Paraburkholderia bryophila: one gene and its partner. Each later gene encodes a partner of the first gene's protein in a complex. Links are inferred from orthologs where the notes say so. Each region holds a gene or a part of one and is shown on either strand. Other genes may lie near its edges.

What was found.
Region 2: the proteins of dsbD (region 1) and GGD40_RS14725 are in contact, whole or in part, in a crystal structure (PDB 1JZD), measured with the Escherichia coli proteins. The link is inferred for Paraburkholderia bryophila from one-to-one orthologs.

What each region holds. Positions count from the first base shown.
Region 1 is NZ_JACCAS010000001.1:3,170,079-3,173,379, reverse strand. What follows is about bases 318-3,301. They hold dsbD (protein-disulfide reductase DsbD), read right to left. Parts: upstream 2,754-3,301; coding sequence 882-2,753; downstream 318-881. Other genes in these bases: rplQ (50S ribosomal protein L17), read right to left, coding at 3,277-3,301; cutA (divalent-cation tolerance protein CutA), read right to left, coding at 2,746-3,078; GGD40_RS37225 (PDZ domain-containing protein), read right to left, coding at 318-629. Also shown: more of GGD40_RS37225, read right to left, coding at 1-317. UniProt on the Escherichia coli protein: Required to facilitate the formation of correct disulfide bonds in some periplasmic proteins and for the assembly of the periplasmic c-type cytochromes.
Region 2 is NZ_JACCAS010000001.1:3,282,737-3,285,953, forward strand. Bases 1-2,900 are described here. They hold GGD40_RS14725 (DsbC family protein), read left to right. Parts: upstream 1-1,037; coding sequence 1,038-1,763; downstream 1,764-2,900. Other genes in these bases: GGD40_RS14720 (UbiH/UbiF family hydroxylase), read left to right, coding at 1-915; GGD40_RS14730 (M61 family metallopeptidase), read left to right, coding at 1,869-2,900. In the rest of the region: more of GGD40_RS14730, read left to right, coding at 2,901-3,217. UniProt on the Escherichia coli protein: Acts as a disulfide isomerase, interacting with incorrectly folded proteins to correct non-native disulfide bonds.

The DNA of each region.
Region 1 (3,301 bases):
GTGGCGCGTTCGCGTAATCCGGGCGGCAAGACGATGCTCGGCAGATATCGCGGCGCGGCGTCCTCGCCTCGCAACTGGCCATTGCTGAACGTGAGCATAAACAACTTGCCGTCGCGTTCGGCGAGGACTTGGCCTGATTCGTCGAACTCGCCTATCGCGTCGTAGCTCGGAGATTTTGCCGGACGGCCATCGCTCTGGACGAAGCTGATCCGATCGTCTTTGCGCACCTGAATCAGGCCAATGGTGTCGAGCGTGCCGGTTTCGACGCTTTGGTACACGAACGGCAGCACGACTTTGCCCGTTTTCGCGTTCAGCAATCCGTATTGCGAGCCGAGCCGGGCTTCGGCGAGATCGGGGAAATTGTCGTGTTGTTCGATTTCCAGATCGTCGTAGCCGGTGGCGTTGAGGGACTTGCCGTTCTGGTAGAGGTAATACTTGCCGTCGCGCTGAGTTACTTCGGACGTGGAAGTGGTTGCGCTTTGCGGTTCGGTTGATTCGCTTGCGGCGAAAGCATGAGACGTAAACAGCACTTGCGTCAGCAGAAGTGTGGCGATCAGAATCCCTGCGGCTTTGGATGAGTTCTCGAAGCGGTTGTAACGCTCGGCGTTGTTCATCTTCGTGGATCGCACCGGTTCGTCCTTTTTTGGCTGACGCAGTTGCTTTCTTGTTCTGACGTTCTGACGTTCTGACGTTCTGACGTTCTGACGTGCTGACGTGCTGACGTGCTCAGATTCTGCGTGATGCGGCTGCCCTGAACAGAATTCGTGGGCGCGCCACGCGAGTCGAATTGGACTACGCCTCAGGTAACTCAGCGCCCGGGCGTGTCGTCGCCTCGTCTGCTACGTCACGCTCGAGCACGCATCAAGCTAAGCCAGTCTCGCTCACGCCCCCGGCGCGCTGACCCGGTCAAGACTGCGCAAGAACTTATCCGCGGACTCGTACCCAACCACCCGCAGCACTTCCTTCCCGCCCTGATCGAAGAAAATAATGCCGGGCGGCCCGAACAGGCTGAAACGCTTGAGCAGCATTTGATCGTCCGCATTGTTCGCGGTAACGTCGGCGCGCAGCAGATTCATCTGCTTTAATTTCGCCTGCACACGCGGATCGCTGAAGGTGAATTTCTCCATCTCCCTGCAACTGACGCACCAGTCCGCATAGAAATCGAGCATGGCGGGTTGGGCAGCCGTTTTAACGGCCTGGTCGAGCTCCGTCGACGAGCGGACCGACGCGAACGTCAGATCGTCCTGCGACGCCGTACCGGGCTTATTGGAGGCATTAGCGACAGACGCCTCCTGGCCGCGTGCGGCCAACACGGCAAGTGGCCGCAGCGGATCGGACGATCCGGCCGCCAAGCCGACCAGCAGCACCGCGGCCCAGATGGCAAGCGCCGCACCGAAACCGCGCCCCAAACGACGCCAGACCGACGCCTCAACGCCCGGCGCCGAGAACAACCCGAGCGACGCCGCGGCAATCAGCAGCCAGAGCGCGCTCAACAGCATGGTCGCGGTCGCGCCGAGCACCGGCCAGACGATCCACAGCGCAGCCGCGAGCAGCACCACGCCAAAGAAGACCTTGACGCCGTCCATCCATGCGCCGGCACGCGGCAACAGCGTGCCGGCGCCCAACCCGAGGATCAGCAGCGGCACGCCGAGGCCGAGGCCCATCGAGAACAGCGCGGCGCCGCCGAGCACGGCGTCGCCGGTATGTGCGATGAACGCGAGCACGGCAAACAGCGGCGCCGTCATACAGGCGCCGACCACCAGTGCCGACAACGCGCCCATTAGAGCGACCGCGGCGAACTTGCCGCCGGAGCGTCCCGTCGATGCGCGCGACACACCGTCCTGCCAACGCTGCGGCAACGCGATGTCGAAGCCCGCGATCAGCGTCAGCGCAAAAATCGTCAACAGAACGCCGAACGCGCCGAGCACCCACGGGTTCTGCAGCCACGCGCCGAGACTCTGCCCGACCATCGCAGCGGCAACGCCCAGCGCGGTGTACACAAGCGCCATACCGATCACATACGCCAGCGACAAAGCAAAACCGCGGGCACGCGTGACCCGCGCGCCTTCACCGATGATGATCGCCGACAGGATCGGAATCATCGGATACGAGCACGGCAGCAAGCTGAGCACCGCGCCGGCGACGAAATAGAGCCCGATGATCGCGAAGAACCCACCGCCTTGCAGCAGCGACTGCGCGTAGTCGGCGCTCGTGGCGCGCTCATACCAAGGCGTGCCGGCTGCCGGCGATTGCTGCGCAGCGGCGGGAGCCGCTGTGCTCACGGCGGCTTGCAAAGCATCGCCGCTGACGTGGTAGACGCGCTCCATCGGCGGATAGCAAATGCCAGCATCGGCGCAGCCTTGCGACGTCACCGCCAGATCAAAAGGGCCGGCCGCTTGCTTGATCGGAATTCGGATCGTCAGTTCGTTACGATACGTCTCGACGTTCTTGTTGAAAGTCTGATCGAACTTGACATGGCCGGCCGGCAGTTGCGGCTCACCAAGCGCGACCGTCCCGTTGCGGGTCACGAAGGCGAAGCGCTCGCGGTACATGTAGTAGCCGTCCGCGATCTTGTAGGTCACGTCGACTTCGCCAGGTTTCTCCGTCGCGCTGAATTTGAAGGCAACCGCAGGGTCAAGAAAGTCGTCCGTGGCGCGGGCGAGCGTGCCGAACTGCGCGAGCATGAGGCTGGCGAGCAGCAGAAATACGGTGCGCAGCGCCACGCGCGCACGCCGGTCAAGACCGTTAAACATGGAGGGGACGTTGGGTTTCAGCGGTGATCCACCGGCCGTACGCGGCCGATGCGGCCGCTTGCCACGAGAGGATTTCCGGCGTGTCGTAGGGATGATGCGCGTGAATGTATTGCTCAAGTTCCCACGCACGTGCGGCGCTGGTCTTGAACAGCAGCTGGATCTCTTGCGCAGTCTCGATCGTGCCCCGCCAGTGATAACTGGACTGCACAGCGCCTAGTTGCGTGACGCAGGCGCATAGCCGTGCGGCCAACGCATCCGCAGCAAGTTTCTGAGCGACGGCCGCATCCGGAACCGTGGTCAGAATTAAGGTCACACTCAGGCTCACAACAGACTCCGGCGACGCACGATTCAGGTGCCGTTATCGTATCACCTAGCCCCATGCTCTCGCAGACGAGACCACGGCGAACAGACTACCTCGGGCGTTTTGTCGCGGCGGATAGGCGGATATTTATCGAGCATGCTTTCGGCTCCCAAAAACAAAAAAGCCAGGCTAGGCGCCTGGCTTTTCTTTGATGCTAAAAGCTTACTCAGCTTCTTGCACTTCAACT
Region 2 (3,217 bases), 110 kb from region 1 along the record:
TATGGCGACGCGCACGCCGAACTGCATTTCTCCGCATTCCAGGCGTCGGTGCCGCAACTGGCGTGGATCGTCGAGTCGTCGGTGATCGAACGCGCGTTGGATGCGGCGCTGCGCTTCCAGCCGAATCTCACCTGGATCGACACGCGCGCGCAGGCGTTGGACTTTACCGTCGACGGCGCCAGCGTCGGTCTCGCCAACGGCAATGTGCTCGAAGCCGATCTGGTGGTGGGCGCGGACGGTGCGCATTCGTGGGTGCGCGCGCAGATCAACTCGAAGATGGACCGCCGCGACTACAAACAGACCGGCGTCGTCGCGAACTTCAAGGCCGAAAAGCCGCACGGCGAAACGGCCTACCAATGGTTCAAGGACGGCGAGATCGTCGCGCTGCTGCCCATGCCGGACGGCCATGTGTCGCTGGTCTGGTCGGCGCGCACCGAACACGCTGAAAAGCTGGTCGGGCTCGATCCGGCGCAACTCGCCGCCGAAGTGGAACGCGTAACAGGCGGCCAGTTCGGCGCGCTCGAATGCGTGACGCCCGCGCAAGGCTTCCCGCTCGCGCTGCAAACGGTCGACCGGCTGGTTGCGCCGCGCGTCGCGCTGGTTGGCGACGCCGCGCATCTGATTCATCCGCTGGCGGGCCAGGGCATGAACCTCGGCTTGCGCGACGTCGCGGCGCTCGCCGATACCGTCGCCGGCAAGGAATCGTTCCGCGATCTCGGCGACATGGTGCTGTTGCGCCGCTACGAACGCGCTCGCCGCGAAGACATTCGCGCACTGATGATCGCCACCGACGGCCTGCAAAAACTCTTCTCCGCGCCCGGCCCGTTCGCCAAGGTGCTGCGTAATACCGGCATGGCGTTCGTCGGCGCGCAACCGTTTATCAAGCGCTGGCTGGTGTCGGCCGCGCTGGGTTGAAGCATCCCGCCCGGCGCGCCGCGGCTGGCGAGACGGGTATCATGAACGGATGGGCGCCGTTCCGGTCAGACCCGAACCGTCGCAAAACGCGCACTAAGCGCGAATGAAACCAGGAATTCAGCATGAAAAAGACCTTCCGCGTGGCGGCCGCTGCGCTTGCCATCGCCGCGATCACGCTGGGCTGCTCCGCGCAGGCTGACCAGACCACCGACAAACTCAAAGCCACGCTGCAAACGCGCCTGGCCGACGTGACGATCAAGAGCGTGACGAAGTCGCCGATCGCCGGCATCTACGAAATCAACCTCGGCACGCAGATCGTCTATAGCGACGCGAACGGCGACTACCTGCTGCTCGGCGATATGGTCGACGCGAAGACCCGCAAGAATCTGACCGAAGCGCGTCTGTCGGAAACCAACCGGATCGATTTCGCGAGCCTGCCGTTCGCGAACGCGGTGAAGGTCGTGAAGGGCAACGGCTCGCGTAAGATCGCCGTGTTCTCCGATCCGAACTGCCCGTACTGCAAGCAGCTCGAAACCACGCTCAAATCGATCGATAACGTGACCGTGTACACGTTCCTGTACCCGGTGCTGTCGCCGGATTCGACCGCCAAGTCGAAGTCGATCTGGTGCTCGACGGATCGCGCCAAGGCGTGGGAATCGTGGATGCAGGATCATCAGGCGCCCACCGCCGCCGGCACCTGCGACACCGCCGCGATCGACAAGAACCTCGCGCTCGGCCACGCCATGAACGTGGACGGCACGCCGACCGTGTTCCTCGCCGACGGCCGCCGTCTGCCCGGCGCCGTGCCGGCCGACCGGCTCGACAAGGAAATGTCCGCGGTGCACTGAGCCGTACGCAGTTCGGAACATATAGAGAAGCAAGGAGGCGCGTAGTGCGCCTCCTTTCACATTCAGCCCCAACATCTCCGCCTCACACTCTCCTAATCGCCGCCGATGAAGCCGATCCGCTACACCATCGTTCCCAAGCAACCCGCCGCCCACCTGTTCGAAGTCACCGTGACCGTCGCCGATCCCGATCCGGCCGGCCAGCGTTTCATGCTGCCGGTGTGGATTCCGGGCAGCTACATGGTGCGCGAGTTCGCGCGCAACATCGTCACGCTGCGCGCCGTCAACGACGCCGGCCGCAAGGTGCGCGTCGAGAAGACCGACAAGCACACGTGGCAGGCCGCGCCGGTCAAAGGCGCGCTGACGCTGCGCTACGAGGTGTATGCATGGGATCTGTCGGTGCGCGCCGCGCATCTGGACGACACGACGGGTTTCTTCAACGGCACCAGCGTGTTTTTGTCGCCGCTCGGTCATGAAGAAGCGCAATGCGTGGTCGACATCCAGAAGCCGGACGGCGCCGCGTATCGCAACTGGCGCGTCGCGACCGCGTTGCCGGAGGCGCGCGGCACGAAGCGCTACGGCTTCGGCGAGTATCGCGCGCAAAACTACGACGAGCTGATCGATCATCCGGTGACGCTGGGTCAATTCGAGTTGGCGACCTTCGACGCGCATGGCGTGCCGCACGACATCGTGATCGCCGGCCGCGTGATCGGGCTGGACATGGCGCGACTGTCCGCCGACCTGAAGCGCATCTGCGAAGCGCAGATCGCGTTGTTTGAGCCGAAGTCGAAGAAAGCGCCGATGGACCGCTACGTGTTCATGACCCAGGCCGTCACCGATGGTTATGGTGGGCTGGAGCATCGCGCTTCGACCGCGCTGATCTGCAATCGTGGCGATCTGCCGGTGCAAGGACGCGACGCGCTCAGCGAAGGCTACCGAACCTACCTCGGCCTGTGCAGCCACGAGTATTTCCACACCTGGAACGTGAAGCGCATCAAGCCGGCGGTGTTCGCACCGTACGACCTGAACGAGGAGAACACCACGTCGTTGCTGTGGCTGTTCGAGGGCTTCACGTCTTACTACGACGATCTGATCCTCGTGCGCAGCGGGCTGATTTCGCCGGACGACTATTTCGGCCTGCTCGGCAAGGTGGTTGGCGGTGTGCTGCGCGGCAGCGGCCGCCTGAAGCAGACCGTCGCTGAGAGCTCGTTCGACGCGTGGGTCAAGTACTACCGTCAGGACGAGAATGCGCCGAACGCGATCGTCAGCTATTACACCAAGGGCTCGCTGGTCGCGCTCGCGTTCGATCTGACGATCCGCGCGCAGACCAACAACCGCAAATCGCTCGACGACGTGATGCGTCTGCTGTGGCAACGTTTCGGCCGCGATTTTTATCGCGGCAAGCCTGTCGGCGTGGAAGAAAGCGAGGTCGAAGCGCTGTTCGCGGAAGCAACCGG